DNA from 2 places in the Synechococcus sp. CBW1107 genome. Region 1 is predicted to be linked to the other one. Evidence: riboswitches for the same ligand, from Rfam matches in the RefSeq annotation. Region 1 holds a riboswitch; the other holds the start of a gene.
The links. A riboswitch is a leader RNA that binds a small molecule or an ion and turns the genes downstream of it on or off. The one in region 1 is predicted to bind cobalamin.
Positions count from the first base shown of each region.

Region 2: another riboswitch for cobalamin. It lies ahead of I1E95_RS14290 (HupE/UreJ family protein); the one in region 1 lies ahead of I1E95_RS06000 (HupE/UreJ family protein).

Region 1 covers NZ_CP064908.1:1,117,228-1,126,611, reverse strand. The annotation lists gene ileS (isoleucine--tRNA ligase) at 1-1,201, opposite strand, end outside; gene I1E95_RS06010 (Ycf66 family protein) at 1,245-2,069, opposite strand; tRNA gene I1E95_RS06005 (tRNA-Leu) at 2,124-2,205, shown strand; gene I1E95_RS06000 (HupE/UreJ family protein) at 2,214-2,819, opposite strand; cobalamin riboswitch at 2,844-3,018, opposite strand; gene I1E95_RS05995 (alanine/ornithine racemase family PLP-dependent enzyme) at 3,146-4,351, opposite strand; gene I1E95_RS05990 (DUF1611 domain-containing protein) at 4,348-5,466, opposite strand; gene I1E95_RS05985 (ParB-like protein) at 5,612-6,265, opposite strand; gene I1E95_RS05980 (Nif11-like leader peptide family natural product precursor) at 6,278-6,529, opposite strand; gene pstS (phosphate ABC transporter substrate-binding protein PstS) at 6,753-7,733, shown strand; gene I1E95_RS05970 (Crp/Fnr family transcriptional regulator) at 7,855-8,490, shown strand; gene I1E95_RS05965 (response regulator transcription factor) at 8,560-9,264, shown strand; gene I1E95_RS05960 (cell wall metabolism sensor histidine kinase WalK) at 9,279-9,384, shown strand, end outside.
Region 2 covers NZ_CP064908.1:2,726,221-2,735,604, reverse strand. The annotation lists gene murF (UDP-N-acetylmuramoyl-tripeptide--D-alanyl-D-alanine ligase) at 1-1,119, shown strand, start outside; gene glmU (bifunctional UDP-N-acetylglucosamine diphosphorylase/glucosamine-1-phosphate N-acetyltransferase GlmU) at 1,088-2,440, opposite strand; gene I1E95_RS14310 (MnmC family methyltransferase) at 2,470-3,390, opposite strand; gene aroA (3-phosphoshikimate 1-carboxyvinyltransferase) at 3,405-4,769, opposite strand; gene upp (uracil phosphoribosyltransferase) at 4,808-5,491, opposite strand; gene I1E95_RS14295 (pentapeptide repeat-containing protein) at 5,622-6,083, shown strand; cobalamin riboswitch at 6,077-6,238, shown strand; gene I1E95_RS14290 (HupE/UreJ family protein) at 6,262-6,975, shown strand; gene cobW (cobalamin biosynthesis protein CobW) at 6,978-8,081, shown strand; gene I1E95_RS14280 (hypothetical protein) at 8,090-8,431, opposite strand; gene purS (phosphoribosylformylglycinamidine synthase subunit PurS) at 8,530-8,811, shown strand; gene purQ (phosphoribosylformylglycinamidine synthase subunit PurQ) at 8,808-9,384, shown strand, end outside.

The DNA.
Region 1 (9,384 bases):
GCACGTTGAGGCCGGCGAAGGGGCCGGCTTCCGCCGTGAGGGTTCCCCCCTCATCGACCGGGCAGAGCACGGGCAGTCCGGCCTTGCGGCCGGTGTTGAAGTCGTCGACACCGTGGCCCGGGGCCGTGTGGACCAGGCCGGTGCCCGCCTCGGTCGTGATGTAATCGCCGCCGATCACCACCGGGCTGGTGCGATCGAAGAGGGGGTGGCGGTACTCGACCCCTTCCAGCTCCGAGCCCCTGAGGGTGAGCAGGGGTTCCAGCTCCAGCTGGAGGGTGCTGCGCAGGCTCTCCACCAGGGAAGCGGCCACGATCAGGTGGCGGCTGGTGCGATAGCCGTTGGTCCCGTGATCGCCCACGCGGCAGAGGGCGTACTCCAGCGAGGCATTCACCGACACCGCCAGGTTGGCGGGAAGGGTCCAGGGGGTGGTGGTCCAGATCGCCACCGCCAGATCGCCAGCCGCCGGTGTGGTGGCCGCCTCGGCGCGGGTGAGGCCGAGGGCTGTGAGCCTGGCGCCCAGACCACCCGGCAGGGCCACCACCGGAAAGGCCACGTAGATGCTGGGGGACGTGTGGCCGTCGGGGTATTCCAGTTCCGCCTCGGCCAGGGCTGTGCGGGAGCTGGGGCTCCAGTGCACCGGCTTGAGACCCCGGTAGATGTGACCGGCGAGCACCATCCGGCCGAAGACACCGATCTGGGCGGCCTCGTAATCCCTGTTCAGGGTCAGGTAGGGCTGCTCCCAGTCGGCCCAGATGCCCCAGCGCCTGAAGCCCGCCTTCTGGTGCTCCACCTGCTCGAGGGCGTAGGCGTGGGCGCGGCGCCGCAGGTCGATCGGGGTCAGCGCCGAGCGCTCCGCGCTCGAGAGGCTCTGCAGCACCTTGAGCTCGATCGGCAGCCCATGGCAATCCCAGCCAGGCACGAAGCGGGCCCGCCGGCCGCGCAGCAGGGCGTACTTGTTGAGGATGTCCTTGAGGATCTTGTTGAGGGCATGGCCCACATGCAAGGGGCCGTTGGCGTACGGGGGACCGTCGTGAAGGGTGAACACCTCACCGGGATTGCCGCGGCTGAGCCGCTTGTAGAGGTCCAGCTCAGCCCAGAACGCCTGCAGCTCCGGTTCACGGGTTTTCGCGTTCGCCCGCATCGAGAAGGGCGTCTGCAGCAGGTTGAGGGTGTCCTTGTAGGAGACCGGGCTGGCTGTCACGGCGCCGTAGGGGGCAGCAAGGGCGAATTATCGACCCCAGCCCTCAGGGACTCCCCGGTGACACCTCCTCATCCGTGGGTGTGGGTTCCGCATCCGTGGGCGTGGGATCCGCTGGCGGCTGGGTCTCGAGCGGGGTGTCCTCGTGATCACGGTCCGCTGTGCTCTCCCCAGGGGGCTCTTCGCCGCCGCCGGCCGCCCCGTCGCTGGCCGGTGTGGCTTCGGCTTCCGCCTGGTCCTGGGAACTCCCGCCCTGGTCCGCGCCGGGGCTCGCTGCTCCGGCCTGCTCGATCAACTGCTCGATCTCGGCGAACGACTCGACCGTGGTCACCTCCTCGTCGCTGGCGTCGCTGCTGATGGGCTCCTCAGGCTCCGAGGCCTCCTCTGGGGTCTCGGTTTCTGACACCTCAGCCGTGTCAGTGGCTCCGGGCTCCGGGCGAACCCAGCGTTTGCTGGTCTCGCGGGCCTTGGCGCTGGCGTCACGCCGCTCCTGCAGCCAGGTCAGCAGTCCCCCCAGTGTCGATCCCGCCAGGCTGATCAGCCGCATCAGGGCGGCGGCCAGCTGCTGCAGGCTGGTGCGCCAGCGCTCGACACCCGTGAGGCGCACCTGCTCGTCGCAGCTGAGCTGGCGCCAGCGGCCCAGGCCCACCTCCACGCTGAGACGGCCGATCAGCAGGCCGCCGCAGAGTACGGCCAGCATCGGTGCCCCGCTGAGCCTATCGGCGCTGGTGACGAGCACCAGCCCCAGGATCAGCACCAGAGCTCCCCAGACCGAATCCCGGGGGCGGCTGAGCTCGGGCACCAGCAGGGGCAGCAGCAGCACCAGCAGACCGGCAAGGAGTGCCAGGGATCCACCGAGGGTGGCGAGCATGGCGGCAGAGGCGGCGGTGGGGCCATTCTGAGCCGCTCGATACAGTCGGCTCACGCCCACCTGGCGGAATTGGTAGACGCGCTGGTTTTAGGTACCAGTGGCTTCGGTCGTGGGGGTTCAAGTCCCCCGGTGGGCATCGCTGAATCAGCGCAGCATCAGGGCCAGTGGCGCCAGGGCCACCAGGCCACCGCCGAGGGCCAGGGCCAGGGCCAGGCGGGTGGTGACGGTCCGAGGCAGACGGCGCAGCACCACGACGGTCGTGCCGCTCACCAGCAGTGAGCCGACGAAGGCCCCCAGCCACCAGGAGAGGGAGGTCTGATCGCTGGGCGCTTCCAGTCCGTGCAGCATGGCGTGCACGGCCACGGCGGCGGCCACCACCCCTCCCCAGAGACTCAGACGCGCGCTGGAGCCCTGCCTCTCGGCCCAGAGGATCGAGCCGGCCACGGCGGTGATGGCGAGGGCCGCGAGCAGCTCGCCGAAGGGCAGGCTGCCGCCCATGGCTCCGAACAGGCCACCGGCGACGGCGCCCACCAGGGCCCAGATCAGCAGGCTCGAGGAGATGGCGGCGGAGGCGGCACCAACGCCGATCAACAGCAGCAGGTGGTCGAGACCTGCGAGGGGATGAAGGAAGCCTGAGCCGAGGCCCCCATGGGCAAAGCCGTGGGCCTGGACCGGCTGGGCGGCCAGGGCGAAGGCCACGGCGGACAGGCCGGTGTAGAGCACCAGGGTGCTGCTGGGGAATCTGCTCATTGAGGGGGAACGGTCCGCGCCGGGGGTTTGGTGAACTGAGACGGCGAGCGTTCTGACTGAGGGGCGTCTCCGCGGGGGAGCCCCATCACAGCTGCGGGACAGTGCCGGATTCGACGGGGACCGCAAGGCCCCATCACACCGAACTTTCCTCCTTGCCTCCAGGGTGTGAACCGCTGGAACCGTCCTTGTCATTCTGGACCTTTCCGGCGGGCCTGGCTGCCCATGGTGTGAATGGGGAGGGCCGTGTCCGCTGGCACGGTCCGTGGCCATGCAGCGCACAGTCGCCAAGGCGGCCGCTGCCTAGCTTTCGCCCCATGGACATGTCTTCAATCCCTGCTGCGGCCGCTATGGCCGAGCCGATCGGGCTTCTCCCCCGAGGGGTCTGTCTCGATGAGCCCTGGGCGTCGGGGCAGCGCAAGCGCTACCTGGCCAGCCTGGACCCGGCATCCGCGGCCGCTCCGGCCGGACATCGTCCCGACCAGGGTGCGGGCCACGAAGGGTGAGGTCATCGCCCGCAGCAGCGCGCTGTAGTTGAGATCAAAGACCAGTTCGGTCCCCACCGGCACGGCGACGGAGCCGGTGTCAAGCACCAGATGGTCACTGCTGGCGCCCAGCAGGGTCATCCCCCGCGGCAGCGTCAGTCCCGCCGCATCCACATCCTGCAGGCCGAGGGCCAGCAGCACGCGCCAGCGGTCGCCCCGGTCCACCCGTGCGGGTGGAGAGCCGAAGGCGCCCTGCTGGCAGTCTCCCCAGGGCAGGGTGGGCTTGCGGTTCGATTCGATCACCTCCGCCACCAGGCGGAAGGCTCTGGTGCAGAGCCCCTGGATGGGGCGGCGCTGGAGGGGTTCGCGGCCCAGCAGGATCGCCTCCCCCAGGCGCAGGTTGTTGATCCTGCCCACCGTTCCCCCATCCAGCAGCCAGGGGAGGTTGGCGGAGTTCCCGCCCGACACCAGCGGCAGCACGATGCCGAAGGAGGCCTCCAGGGCCGTGGCCAGGCCGGACAGCTGGGCCATCGAGGTCTCCGAGGGAACCACGCCGTTCTGGCAGGCCAGGTTGGCGCCCAGACCGATCAGGTCCAGTCCGGGCAGGCCCAGCAGGCCGGCGGCGATTCCCTCCAGCCGCTCCGGCAGGATTCCCTCGCGCAGATCACCCAGTTCCACCATCAGGATCACGCCGTGGCGGTGGTTCTGGGCGATCGCCGCCGCCGAGAGCATCGCCAGCACGGCGGGCTCGGTGTTCAGGCTGATGTCGGCCTGGGCCACCACCTGCTGCACCTGGCTCGGCATGGGTGAGCGGATCAGGGTCAACGGCAGGCTCACGCCGGCGCGGCGCAGCGCGGCGATCGTTTCGAGGCGCGGTTCGCCGATTCCGCTTACCCCGGCCGCGGCCAGCACGGTGGCCACCTGCGGCAGCCCCAGGGTGGCCTTGGTCACGGCAGTGACCGACACACCGCGGGCGCGGAGGCGATCCACCAGGCTGCGGGCGTTGTGGCCAATCCTGTCGAGGCGGATCTCCAGCCTCGGTGCCGTCAAGAGGTGAGGGTGGCAGGCGTGGGTTGGAGTTCCGGGAAGGCACCGACCACCATCTCCACCAGGCGCTCGGGGGAGCGGGTGAGCGCATCGGTGGCGGGCAGCCCCAGCTCGATCCCGTAGAGCGCGATCGCCGCCGTGACCTCCGCTTCGCTCATGGCTTCGTGGTTGAGGCACAGGCCGATCACGCGCGTGGGCGCGAAGCTTTCGATCAGGGCGATCTCGCTGGAGGGCGATGGCATCGGGATCGCCGGGAAGTCGCTGAGCCAGGGCCGCTTCGGGGCGTGCTGCAGGATCACCGCCTGGGGCCTGGCACCCCGCAGGATGTAGGTGGAACTGAGGTAGGCCGGGTGGCTGAGCGCGCCCTGGCCTTCGATCACGATCACGTCGGGATGCTCCGCCTCGTAGGCCTCGATCACCGTGGCCTCCACCTCGCCGGAGGCGTACTGGCAGGGAATGGCGTCGAGCGCGACGCCATGGCGGGCGCCCTGCATCAGTCCGGTCTGTCCCGTGCCCACCATCACGGCCCTGATGCCGGCGTCGTTCAGGGCCTGCGTGAGGATCACGGCGGTGGTGCGCTTGCCGATGGCTCCATCGGTTCCGAGCACGGCGATCCTGCGGCAGGGCAGGGTGTCGATGCGGCCGCTGAACAGGCGCAGGTCGCACGGGCTGGGTGGCCGGCGCACATCGGTGATGCTCACCTGGTGGGCCGCTGCCGCCGCGGCGAACTCGGCATCGTCGTTGAGGAATTCGTGCAGTCCATTGATCAGGTGCAGGCCGGCGCTGATCGCCTGGAGCAGCACCCTGCGCTCAGGGGGTGCGAGCCTGCCGCTGGCCGGGGCCATGCCGAAGATGAGCCGATCGGCAGGCCCCCCGGGCAGGGCCAGGGCCGCGGCCAGATCGGTGCAGATGGGGATGCCGTTGGCCACGCCATCCAGCACGACGCCGGAATCCATCCCGGCCTTGTGGCTGTCGATCACGCTGAGGATGCGGTAGCTCGGCGAATGGCGCACGAGCCCGTTGGCGGTCTTGCCGTCGATCAGGCCGAAGTTGGCCTCGCAGTAAATGATTGCCGTGGGAATCGGCGGCAGGCCGAGGCCTTGCAGAGCCTTGGACATCCGGGTGCACTCCTTGTTCGAGCTCAGAGGAGGCGACCGAATGGTCCGCTCGGACCGGATCGAAGCGGGGATACCAGAGGTCTCCGCTAAGGGGGGACGAGAGATTTCACCCTAGGCCGGCTCTTCTGCATCCGGTTGGATCTGCTCAGCCCTTCCAGCCGGCCAGCCGCGAGGCCGCCGCGGAGCGGGCCAGAGCCCGGGCCGCCGGCAGGGCCGGCTCGAGACAGAGGGAGCTGAAGGGGGGCAGACAGCGGCTGCGCAGCCAGGCTCCCCAGCGGAATTCGTGAAAGGGGATCAGCGGCGCCGGCGCGATCACCTTCTCCTGTTTCAGCTTCCAGACCAGGCTGCGGTAGGGGTCATCGTCAAGGTTCAGAAGGCTCTGGGGCAGCCGTTCGGGAGGCCAGGGGCCCTGGCCACGGCCGTCGTGCAGGTAGAGCCAGCCGCGCTGGGCCAGGGCCTCCAGCGCCGCGCCAGGGTCATGGCTGGCCAGCTGCAGGATCACGTAGCCGAAGGCGGTGGCGCCGGGCTCGAGCTCCAGCAGACCGCGCAGGCGATGGTGGCGGTCCACCATCCACAGAGCGCCACTGGCGTCACGCACCAGGGGAACGGGCTTCTGCCGCAGGTAACGCCGCCGTTCCTTGGGCGTTTCTGAGGCGAAATCCGCCTGGCGATGGCGGATCTCGGCCAGGCCGATGCAGAGCTGGCAGGGCCTCAGTCCGGCCACAGGCACCGTCACCAGGTCGTCGGGGTCCGCTGGAGGAGGGGGTAGGGGCTGGTAGGGAGGAAGGTGGAGAGCCATGGCAGCCGTGGCTCAGCGCAGCTGATCGCGCTTGAGATGGACCCGGATCAGCTTTTCATCCATCAGCCCCAGCCTGGCCCGCGGGGCTTCATTGCAGCGGCTGAACAGCTCAAGCAAGGCCGCGGCCGAGAAGTGGTGGCCCCTCTCCCTGGCCAGTTCGGCCACCTGCTCGGCTGATTCGACGAGGTTCAGCGCTTCGCGCAGCTCCTTGTCGGAGTCGATGCGGGCAAGGAAGGCAAAGATGTCGTCGCTGTCCTGGCTCATGTCCTGCAGAGGATTCGGCGAATCCACTCTCCACCCTGGCTGGCGGAGCCCTGCCAGCCAGGGTGGACCTCCTGCGGAGGATGGAAGTGATTGAGCGAAAATTGATCTGAAGACAAGGTGATTTTGGCGATCAATCCAGATCTTGAAGCAAGCTTAACCAGCTCATAAATCGTGTGGGGCGGGCTCCTTGCTAGTCAGGAATCGCTCCCCATTGGCGCTTGTGATGACCTTCGTGAAGAAGGCCTTTGTCTTCAGTGTTCTCGCCGCATTCGGTGCTGGTGCCGCGGCCACGGCTCAAAACAGCCTCAACGGAGCAGGAGCCACGTTCCCCGCTCCCTTCTACCAACGCGCCTTTTCCGATCTCGCCAGCTCCGGCGGTCCTCAGGTCAACTATCAATCGGTGGGCTCAGGTGCCGGTGTGCGCCAGTTCATTGCCGGCACCGTTGACTTCGGGGCCACCGATGAGCCGATCAGCGCTGCCGATGCCGCCAAGGTGAAGCGGGGTGTGGTTCAACTGCCCACGGTGGGTGGCACCATCGCCATCGCCTACAACAAGCCGGGTTGCTCCCTCAAGCTCACCCAGAAGCAGGCTGCTGACATCTTCCTGGGTGCGATCACCGATTGGAAGCAACTCAAGTGCGCAGCCGGCAAGATCACCGTGGTGCATCGCTCCGATGGCTCCGGCACCACCTTCGCCTTCACCAACTCACTCTCTGCCTTCTCTCCGGCCTGGAAGAGCAAGGTGGGCGAGGGCAAATCGGTGAAGTGGCCCGTTGGTGTGGGCGGTAAGGGCAATGAGGGCGTTGCCGGTGTGGTCCAGAACACTCCTGGCTCGATCGGTTACCTCAACCAGGCCTACGTCAAGGGAGCGATCAAGGCGGCAGCCCTGCAGAACAAGGCGGGCAAATTCGTGATGCCCAACCTGAAGAGCGGTGCCGCGGCTCTGAACAACATCCGCCTCGATTCCAACCTGGCTGGTGAGGATGCCAATCCCGCCGGTGCCGACAGCTACCCCATCTCCACACTCACCTGGGTGCTGGCGTACAAGACGGGTAATGGCGCCAAGGCCCCGCGCATTCGTCAGGCGATCTCCTTCCTGTTGAGCCCCAAGGCCCAGGGGAAAGCCGATGATCTCGGTTATGTCCCCCTGCGCGGCCGTGTGCTCAATTCGGCCAAGAAAGCCGTGGGCAACATCGGCTCCTGAGTTCACGACCCCTCGGGGCCAGGGGGCGTGCCTTAGTCAAGGGTTAACCGCCCCCTTATCTACCCTTTGCTGGCTTGTCGGTCATCGTCCATACACTTCATTGTGTCACTGGAGATAGTCCATGGTTTCGACTCCCTTTCGCGACGCCGGCCGCAGTGATGCGATCCGTGAGGTCCTGGAAACGAGTTACCGGCAGCGCCAGCTTCTCCACATCGGCGCAGGCAGCGCCGTCCCCCTGCTCAAGAACACCATCTGGCTGGTTGTGCGCGGCATGGTGAAGCTTGAGGCCGTCACCATTCACGGCGACCCGCTGCTGCTCGGCCTGGCCGGACCCAACGAGCCCTTCGGTGAACCGCTCACCAACGTGCAGGCCTACGAGGCCTTCACGCTCACCGATTCCGATCTGCTCTGCCTCTCCTGTGCGGAGATCGAGCAGGCGCCCCATCTGGCGATGGCGGTGATGCAGGCTGTGATCAGCCGCCATCGCCAGACGGAAACCCTGCTTTCCCTGCTGGGGTTGCGCCGGGTGGAGGAGCGGGTGCGCGGTTTCCTGGAACTCCTGGCTCAGGACTACGGGCAGGTCTGTGAGGATGGACTGCGGCTCAATCTGCGGCTCACCCACCAGGAACTGGCCAGCGCCCTCTCCACCACCCGGGTCACGGTCACCCGGCTGATCGGACTGCTTCGCGATGAGGGCTGGCTCAAGATCGATGCCCAGCGTCACCTGGTGATCAGTCACCTGCCCCGACGCCTGTGAAGACCGTTGTGTCCCCCCGGCCCGGATGACCTAATTTTGATCAGTCAGCCCGAGGGCCCGGATACCCCCATGCCCCGTCTGCTCATCGTCGATGACGACGACGGCATCCGCACCACCCTGGAAGAGGCGCTGGGACAGGAAGGTTTCGAGGTGGCCTGCGCCGCCGATGGCCGTCAGGCCATTCAGCAGATTGATGCCTCCCAGCGCCAGGGGGCAGCCGGCTTCGACCTGGTGCTGCTGGATCTGATGCTGCCGGGGGTCGGTGGTCTGGATGTCTGCCGCCATCTGCGCCGCGGTGATGCCCAGACCCCGATCCTGATGGTCAGCGCACGGGACACGGAAACGGACCGGGTGCTGGGACTGGAGCTCGGTGCCGACGACTATCTGGTCAAGCCGTTCGGGCTGCGTGAACTCGTGGCCCGTTGCCGCGCCCTGTTGCGGCGGAGCCAGCAGACGATCGAGCGCTTCCCGGTCGGGCAGATCATCCACCATGGCAATCTGTCTCTCTACCCCGATGAGTTCCGTGTCACCCGTGACGGAGAGAGGGTGAACCTCTCCCCGAAGGAATACCGGCTGGTGGAGTTCTTCATGCAGAATCCCGGCCGTGTCTGGAGCCGGAATCAGCTGATCGATCAGGTCTGGGGCACCGACTACGTGGTCGACACCAAGACCGTGGATGTCCACATCCGCTGGCTGCGCGAAAAGCTCGAGGTCAATCCTTCCGCTCCTGAGCACATCCTCACGGAGCGGGGCTTCGGCTATCGCTTCGGTTGAGCCCTGGCCATGCCATGACGCTGTTGCTGGCCCTTGGCCTGGGTGTGTGGCTTGGCTGGGCCATCACCCTTCGCCGGAACCGGCGGCTGGGGCTGGCGGCGGCCGATGGTTCCAGGGCCC
Region 2 (9,384 bases), 1.6 Mb from region 1:
CGCCGCCAGGGCAGCGCGCCGGTGATCGCCGTGACCGGCTCGGCCGGCAAGACCACCACCCGCGAGCTGATCAGGGCCGTGCTCTCCCCCCTCGGGCCGGTGCTTGCCAGCGTGGGTAACGAGAACAACGACATCGGCGTACCGCTCACCCTGCTCAAGGCCGGCGCTGAGCATCGGGCCGTGGTGGTGGAGATGGGCATGCGCGGACTGGGGGAGATCGAGCGGCTCAGCCGCTGCGCCGAACCCGACATCACCGTGATCACCAACATCGGCACGGCCCACATCGGCCGGCTGGGCAGCCGCGAGGCCATCGCCACCGCCAAGTGCGAGATCGTGACAGCCCTGCGCCCCGATGGGCTGGTGGTGATCCCTGCCGGTGACCCCCTGCTCGAGGCCAGCCTCGCCGCCGTCTGGAGCGGGCGGGTGATGCGCGTCGCCCTCCACGACGACCCCGCGGGCCCTCAGCCGGCCCAGCTGCTGGGCCGCCTTCAGGCCGGCGCCGACGGCGGCCGCTTGCTCTGGGGGGAGGCGGAGCCTGGGGCCAGCGAGCACAGCACCGGGCTGCCGTTGCCGGGCCGCCACAACGCCCGCAACCTGCTGCTGGCCCTGGCCGTGGCCCGTGAACTGGGGGTGGATCCGCTGCAGCTGCGCCAGCTGGAGGTGACCCTGCCGGGAGGACGCAGCCGGCGGATCCGCCTCGGGGAGATCGAGGTGCTCGACGAGACCTACAACGCCTCCCCCGAAGCGATGCTGGCCGCACTGGATCTGCTCGGAGCCCAGCCAGGCCGCCGTTTCGCGGCACTCGGCACCATGCTCGAGCTGGGGGAGCAGAGCACCGAGCTGCACCGCCGGGTGGGCGAGCGGGCCAGAGCCCTCGGTCTCGATGGTCTGGTGATCGTGGCGGGTGGCGCCGAAGGGGAGGCCCTGCTGGCGGGGGCCGCCGGTCTGCCGCGCCTGCAACGGCTCGACTCACCCGCTGAAGCCGCCCAGACGCTGCTGGACTGGCTGGAGCCGGGCGACCACCTGCTGCTCAAAGCCAGCCGGGGGGTGGCCCTGGAGCGCCTGCTGCCGCTGCTGGAGCGAGGGCTCAGCCCTGCGGCGGGCTCCAGTCGGCCTTGATCAGCTGACGGGCGCGGCCCAGGGCCAGGGCACCGGCCGGCACGTCGCGAGTGAGGGTGGAGCCAGCCCCCACGGTGACGCCGGCACCCAGCACGATCGGTGCCACCAGCACCGAGTTGGCGCCGGTCTTGCTGCCGGCGCCGATCACGGTGCGGTGCTTGCGCACGCCGTCGAAGTTGGCGGTGATCGTTCCCGCCCCCACGTTCACCCCGGTCCCCAGATCGGCATCGCCGAGATAGCTGAGGTGGTTGGCCTTGCAGCCTGCGGCCAGATGGCTGTTCTTGACCTCCACGAAATTGCCGATGCGGCAGCCGCTCTCCAGCCGCGCACCCGCGCGGAGCTGGGCGAAGGGACCCACCACGCAGCCCCCGGCCACGCTCGCATCGCGGAGCACGGAGTAGAGCACTTCCACCCCGTCCTCGAGCTGACTGTCCTCGATCAGGCAACCGGGCCCGATGCGGCAGCCGCTGCCGATGCTGGTATTGCCCCGGAAATGGCACTGGGGCTCCACCAGCACATCCCGGCCGAAACGGGTGCCCTCACTGAGGGTGCAGCTGGCCGGGTCCATGAAACTCACACCTTCCGCCATCCAGTGGCAGCGGAGCCGATCCTGCAGGGCCAGCTCACACTGGGCGAGCTGCAGTCGGTCGTTGATGCCGGCGATCTCGGCGGGGTCCTCCACCTCCACATGCACGGCGGGGCGGAGCATCGCCACGGTGTCGGTGAGGTAGAGCTCCCCCTGGTCGTTGTCGGTGCTCAGCTTCGGCAGCACCGCCGCCAGGGCACGCCAGTCGAAGCAGTAGATGCCGGCATTGGTGAGGTCATGGCGGCGCTGCTCCTCGCTGCAGTCGCGGTGCTCCACGATCGCGTCCACCTGGCCGTGGTCATCGGTGAACACCCGGCCGTAGCCACTGGGATCAGCCAGCCGGGCGGTGAGCAGGCTCACCGCCGCCCCGCTCGCCCGGTGCCGCTCCAGCAGGGCCTCCAGGGTGGCGGGCCGCAGCAGGGGCACATCCCCATTGAGCACCAGCAGCTCCCCCTCGAAGTCGGCCAGAGGATCCAGCAGCTGCTGCACGGCATGGCCCGTGCCGTTCTGGGGCTGCTGCAGCACGAACTCCAGTCCCTCCAGGCCGGCCAGGACGGAGCGCACGCGTTCGGCCTGGTGGCCCACGATCAAAACCTGCCGCTGGGGTTCGAGGTGGCGGCAGCTGGCCAGCACCCGCTCCACCAGGGTGACGCCTGCCAGGGACTGCAGCACCTTGGGCAGATCGCTCTTCATCCGGGTGCCCTTTCCAGCGGCCAGCACGGCAACGGCGAGCATCGGCGGATCAAGGCATCTGGCGTCGGAATCTACCGGCCTCGTCCGTCAAGACCCCAGCGCCGCCGCCAGGCACCCGACGGCTCCGTCCCGCTGAGAGCCTGGGCCCTCTGGCGATCAGCCAGGATCCGGGAGGCCTCGGCGTTGCCTCCCGGGTCGCGGTAGGGCTCTCCGGCCCGGCTGGCCAGATGCTCCTGCTCCATCAGCGAGAGGGGCCGCCACCAGGGCGAGGACGCCTCCAGCGTCCGGGCCGCCACGGTGCCCAGGCTCCAGGCCTGAGCGGCCCCGGCAGCCGAGGTCCCAGCGGCTTCGGACCGCAGCGCCGCCAGCTGGAGGCCGGCCGCCGCCAGGCTGCGGCGGGGGGCGGCGGCCGAGCAATAGGTGAGCAGACGCCCCTGGGGGGCCAGCAGCGCGGCCAGTGCGGCCAGAAACTCCTGGCTCCAGAGCTGGGGGCAATGGCGCGGTGAGAAGGCATCGAGCATCACCAGATCGCAGCGCCCCGCGGCCTGCGCCGTCACCCACCTGATCTGCTCTCGTGCATCACCCCAGCGCAGGTCTCCCCGCCCGTGGGGGCTGATCCAGCGACCGGTGTCCCTCAGCTGCCGGAGCAGATCCAGCCCGAGCGCGGGCTGCCACTGCCGGCGGAAGGACGGCTCCGCCAGGGCCAGAGCCAGGGGGGCCGGATCGATCTCCAGGCCGAACCAGTGCAGACGCAACCCCAGGGGGGCCGCCAGCTCGAGCAGGACGGCGCTGTTGGTGCCCAGCCCCACACAGACATCCACCACCCGGAGCTCCGTCCCGGCGCTGAAGCGTTCCAGCTGGGCCGGATCCGCATAGGTGCGCCGCGCCTCCAGCAGGGCGCCACTGCGGCAGTGAAATCCTTCAGCGAACTCGGCGCTGTGCAGGCTGAAACTGCCGTCATCGGTGAGGCGGGGACTGAGGTGGGCCGCCACGGGAGCCCCGGGCTTCACCCCGCGGGACCGGAGGGACCGGTCTGCAGACGCGCCAGATCCTCCCAGAAGCCTGGATAGGACACCGCCGCCGCCTCGCTGCGGTGCAGCCGGGTGGTGCCGCCGGCCACCTGGGCGGCCACCCCCAGGCTCATGGCCACCCGGTGGTCGGTTTCGCTGTCGACCTCGGCGCCATGGAGGGGACGGCCACCCTCGATGACCAGGCCGTCGGCGGTTTCCTCCAGTGCTGCCCCCATCGCCCCGAGCTGGCGCGCCATCACCGCCAGCCGGTCCGTTTCCTTCACGCGCAGTTCCCCGGCATCACGGATGCGGCTCACCCCCTCGGCGCAGCAGGCCGCCACCGCCAGGATCGGGATCTCATCCACCAGCAGGGGGATCAGGTCGCCACCGATCTCGAAGGCCTTCAGCGGACCATGGCTGACACGCACGTCCCCCACCGGCTCACCGGCCACATCGCGGGGATTGAGCACCTCCAGCCGGGCTTCCATCTGCTGAAGCACCTGGAGGAGACCGGTGCGGGTCGGGTTGAGACCCACGTTCTCCACGGTGATCTCGGCTCCGGGGGTGATGGCGGCGGCCACCAGCCAGAAGGCCGCCGAACTGATGTCACCGGGCACCACCACCGGCAGACCCCTCAGGGTGGACCCGGGATGGAGACAGATCATGCGCCCCATGTCACCACCCACCTCCAGTTCGGCACCGAAGGCGCTGAGCATGCGCTCGCTGTGATCGCGGGAGCGGGCCGGCTCGATCACGGTTGTGGACCCGCTGGCCGTGAGGGCCGCCAGCAGCAGGGCTGATTTCACCTGGGCCGAGGCCACGGGTGTGCCGATCACCGCGCCGTGAAGCTGGCTGCCTTCGATCGCCAGCGGAGCGAGATTGCCGCCCGCCCGTCCGCGGATCTGCGCGCCCATGCCGGCCAGGGGCTGGCCGACCCGGGCCATCGGCCGCCGGCGCAGGGAGGCATCGCCATTGAGCACGAAATGGCGGCCCGTGCGGCCCGCCAGCAGCCCCAGCATCAGGCGCATGGTGGTGCCGGAATTGCCGCAGTCGAGCACGTCCTCGGGCTCCCGCAGGCCATCGAGGCCGACTCCCTGCACCAGCACCGCTTCACCGGCCCTGATCGGGCTGATGGTGACCCCCATGGCCCTCAGGCAGGCGGCGGTGCTGAGGGGATCCTCGGCGGGAAGCAGCCCCTCGATGCGGGTCTCGCCTTCGGCGATGGCGCCGAAAAGCAGGGCCCGGTGGGAAATCGACTTGTCGCCCGGCACCCGCACCCTTCCCCGCAGGCTGCGCTCCAGGCCAGCCCCGGCGCTGGAGCCCAGGATCAGGGGGCTGCCGGGAGCGGGGGCGACGGCCATGCGACGGAGGGGCGGAGCGAAGGGGGAATCGGGGGAGCCTAGGCCTGAGCTTCCGCCGGAAACGCCGGCGACTGGGAGCCGTTGAGGCGATCCCCGGCATCGCCCAGGCCGGGAACGATGCGGAAGGCCTCATCCAGCTCGGGATCGATACAGGCCGTGTACACCTTCAGATCCGGGAAACGCCTGCCGAGGGCCGCGAGTCCGGGACTGGCCGCCAGGGCCGTGATCACCCGCAACCGCTGCCCCGTCACACCCCGGGCCTCCAGGCGCTCCAGCACCTGGATCAGGCTGCCGCCGGTGGCGAGCATCGGATCGAAGACCATCACTCCGACCCGCTCGCCGATCCGCTGCGGCAGTGTGTCGAGGTAGCAACTGGCCTCGCCCGTGTGCTCATCCCGCACCAGGCCCATGTGGGCCACCCGGGCTGAGGGCAACACCGCCTGGGCTCCGGCCCACAGCCCCAGTCCGGCCCGCAGCACCGGCACCGCCAGCACGGGCACCGACGGATCCACCACCATCCCCTCGGTGACGGCCAGGGGAGTCTGCACCTGCAGGGATCTCTGGGGCAGCCAGTCGCGCACGGCCTCGTAGGTGAGCCAGCGCCCCAGCTCGGCCATGGCGGTGGCGAACAGCGGCGAGGGGGTGTTCCGGTCCCGCAGCAGCGTGAGCCAGTGGGCGATCAGGGGATGGGGTGGAACGACCACCCGCAGCGACATGCTCATGTGCCATAGCTTGAGCCGTCACGCTACGTGCGCCGTGCCGTCTGCTCTTCGGGTGTCCGGGCCCCTCGCCTCCTGCCGGCAGCGCGTTCACAGGCGCTGGTGGTCGCTGCTGGCGGGGCTGATCCTGCTGATCGGCAGCTCGCTGCTCGTGGGTGTGGGCAGCGCCGCGGCGATCACCGCGCCGGAGCTGCGGGGTCAGCGCGCCCTGCAGGATCTGCAGCCCGATATGCACGGGCGTGACCTGCGCCAGCAGGAGTTCCTCAAGGCGTCGATGAGCGGCTACGACCTCAGCGGCAGCGATCTGCGCGGGGCGGTGTTCAACTCCAGTGATCTCACCAACTCCAACCTGAGCGCGGCCGACCTCGAAGACGTCGTGGCCTTCGCCACCCGCTTCGATGGGGCTGACCTGAGTGGTGCTGTGCTGCGCAACGCCATGCTCATGCAGAGCCGCTTCACCGGTGCCCGGATCGATGGAGCCGATTTCAGCGACGCCGTGCTGGATCTCTCCCAGGTCAAGGCCCTCTGCTCCCGCGCCGATGGCGTCAACCCGAGCACCGGGGTGTCCACGGTCGAAAGCCTGGGCTGCCGGTAGCATTCGGGTCCGGTTCCGGTGGTGAGCAGCCACCGGGGGCAAGGGGGAAAGTCCGGTGTGAGTCCGGCGCTGTCCCGCAGCTGTGAAGCCCGTGCTCCGGTCAGCAGCCGCCGCACGAGCCAGTCAGAACACCCGCCGGTTCTCCCTCTCGTGCCGGCGCGGACCGGAATTCCAGACCATGACCTTCCTGTCCAGGGATCCGGCCCGGCTGCGTCAGCCGGCACGGCCCACCAGTCCCGCTTCCCGATCAGGCCACACCAGCGCTCACGAGCCCACCAGCGCCAGGCCCATCCCCAGGAGTCTGATCAGCCTGGTGGGGCTGGCGCCCCTGCTGCTGCTCTCGCTGCTGGCTGCACCCGCCTCGGCCCACCACCTGATGGAGGCCTTCGGACTGAAGGAAGGTGGCCTGGCCGGTTTCCTCAGCGGCCTGGGGCATCCCCTGCTCGGCCCTGACCATCTCCTCTTTCTGCTCAGCCTCGGCCTTGTGGGGCTGCAACAGCCTTTGCGCTGGGTGATCGCCCTGCTGGCGATCGGACTGGGCTCCACTGCCCTCGGCCTGGTGCTGCCGCTGCCGCCCGGCAGTGAACTGCTGGTGGCCCTCTCGCTCGTGGCCACCGGTCTGGTGGTGCTGGGCCGCTGGCCCCGCTGGATCCTCCTGCCCGCCATCGCCCTGCACGGCAGTGTCCTGAGCCAGCCGGTGCTGGGCTGGTCGATCTCGGCCCAGGTTCTGTATCTGGCGGGCCTGCTGATCAGCCAGGGGGCCCTGCTGATCACGGCCGTCACCCTGGTCCGCTCCTGGGCCCGGGGGCTTCAGGCCGCCAACCTGCGGCTGGTGGCCGGGATGCTGATCGGCATCGGCGCCACGTTCGCCTGGACCCAGCTGGTGCCCTGACGATGGCGATCCCTACCGCGGTCCCGCCGGCCCCGCTCCCCGGCCGGCGGCTGCCGGTCACCGTCGTGACCGGCTTTCTCGGCGCCGGCAAGACCACGCTGCTGCGCCAGCTGCTGCTCCACAGTGGACAGCGTCTGGCGGTGCTGGTGAATGAGTTCGGCGAGGTGGGCATTGATGGAGCCCTGCTGCGCAGCTGCGGCTTCTGCCCCGACGACGAGCTCGACGGCCGGCTGGTGGAGCTGGCCAACGGCTGCCTCTGCTGCACCGTCCAGGACGAGTTCCTGCCCACCATGCAGATCCTGCTGGCCCAGGCCGATCGCCTCGACGGCATCGTGGTCGAGACCAGCGGTCTGGCCCTGCCCGAGCCGCTGGTGCAGGCCTTTCAGTGGCCCGAGATCCGCACCCGCACCCGCGTCAATGGCGTGGTGGCGGTGGTCGATGGCGAAGCCCTGGCTCAGGGCAGTGTGGTGGGCGATCCGGCGGCCCTGGAGCGCCAGCGGGCGGCCGACCCCAGCCTCGACCACCTCAGTGACCTTGAGGACCTCTTCCGCGATCAGCTGGCGGCGGCGGACCTGGTGCTGATGAGCCGGGCCGATCGGCTCGAGGCCTCCCGCAGCGAGGCCGTTCAGCGGCAGCTGACTCCGCTCTGCCGTCCAGGAGTGCAGGTGCTGCCGATGGTGCGCGGAGAGGTGTCCGCGGAGCTCATGCTCGGCCTGCAGCGCCTGGAGCCGGCCCTCCACGGGCACGACCCGGATCACGACGGTGATCACGACCATCACCACGACCACAGTCATGTGCCGATGCAGTCACTGGCGCTGCAGCTGCCCGGGGAGTTCGAGCGGCAGGCGCTGGAACGCCTTCTGAGCGAGCAGATCGTGGAGCAGGGGATCCTGCGACTCAAGGGCTGGCTGCGTCAGAGCGGCAAGCCGAGGCCCCTGCAGATCCAGGCGGTCGGTCCGCGGCTCGACTGCTGGTACGACCGTCAGAGCGTCGCTGCCACCGGCGGTGAACGCCCGGGCCTGGAGCTGGTGGTGCTGGGGCTGCACCTGGACCGGGGGCGGCTGGAGCAAGCCCTGGGCGGCGCGGCCCTCAGCCCCAGGGTCTGAAGCGACCCTCAATCCAGCGGGAAGGAGCCCTTGGCGCAGACACCGTCCCAGCAGAGGGCATGGTCGTCCTGCCAGCGGCTGCTCACCGGCTGCCAGGGGCCGCTGGAGCGACGCATCTCGACCGTGCCGCGACCGTCATGGCGGAAAACGACCCGCAGCCCCTCGAGGTCGATCTGCCAGCGCTCCCCCACCGCCTCCACCGTCATCACGCAGGGGTGCCAGGGGCCATTCTCCAGACGGCATTCCAGCTTGTAGGCCGGCGGCTCAGCCCCCAGCGCCGGCCGCGGGACCATGCCCAGCCCCAAGACCACGGCCGCCGCCAGGGTCAACGCCAGGGGTGGGGCTTGCATGGCCTTGGTCTCCTCCGTCTCACCCTTTCAAGCTGGAGCGGCGCGAAGCGGAGGGGGAACATGGGCTGTCAAGATTTAACAAACGCCCCGGCTGCCTGGTGCCACGCTTTCACGCCCGTGTGCTGATCTCTCTGAGGCCCTCGGTTCTCGATCCAGCCGGAGAGGCCACCCGAGCCGCCTCCATCCGCCTGGGGGTGGAGGGGGTGGATCGCCTGCGCATCGGCAAGGCGGTGGACCTGGAGATCGAAGCAGCGGATGCCGACACGGCCCGCTCCCGGGTGGAGTTGCTCAGCGACCGGCTGCTGGCCAATCCCGTGATCGAGAACTGGGAACTGGAGCTCAGCGAGATCCCCGCCGACGGGGCGGGTCAGCCGGCATGACGATCGGTGTGGTGGTCTTCCCCGGCTCCAACTGCGACCGGGACGTGGGCTGGGCGGCCGAAGGCTGCCTGGGACTTCCGACCCGCTTCCTCTGGCACGAGGATCGTGGTCTGAGCGGGCTGGATGCGGTGGTGCTGCCCGGAGGCTTCAGTTACGGCGATTACCTCCGCTGCGGCGCCATCGCCCGCTTCGCTCCGGTGCTGGAGGACGTGGCGGACTACGCCGCGAGGGGCGGCCCGGTGCTGGGCATCTGCAACGGCTTCCAGGTGCTCACCGAACTGGGCCTGCTCCCCGGTGCCCTCACCCGCAACAGCCGTCTGCACTTCCTCTGTGAACCCACGGCCCTCTCGGTCCGTCCCGGCAGCTGCCGCTGGCTCTCCGGCTATGGGGAGGGCGAAGTCATCACCCTGCCGATCGCCCATGGCGAAGGTCGCTACCAGTGCGAGCCGGCGACTCTCGAGGCCATGGAACAGGCCGGCCAGGTGGTTCTGCGCTACCAGAACAATCCCAACGGTTCCGTGGGCGATGTGGCCGGTCTGTGCAACGCCGCCGGCAACGTGCTCGGACTGATGC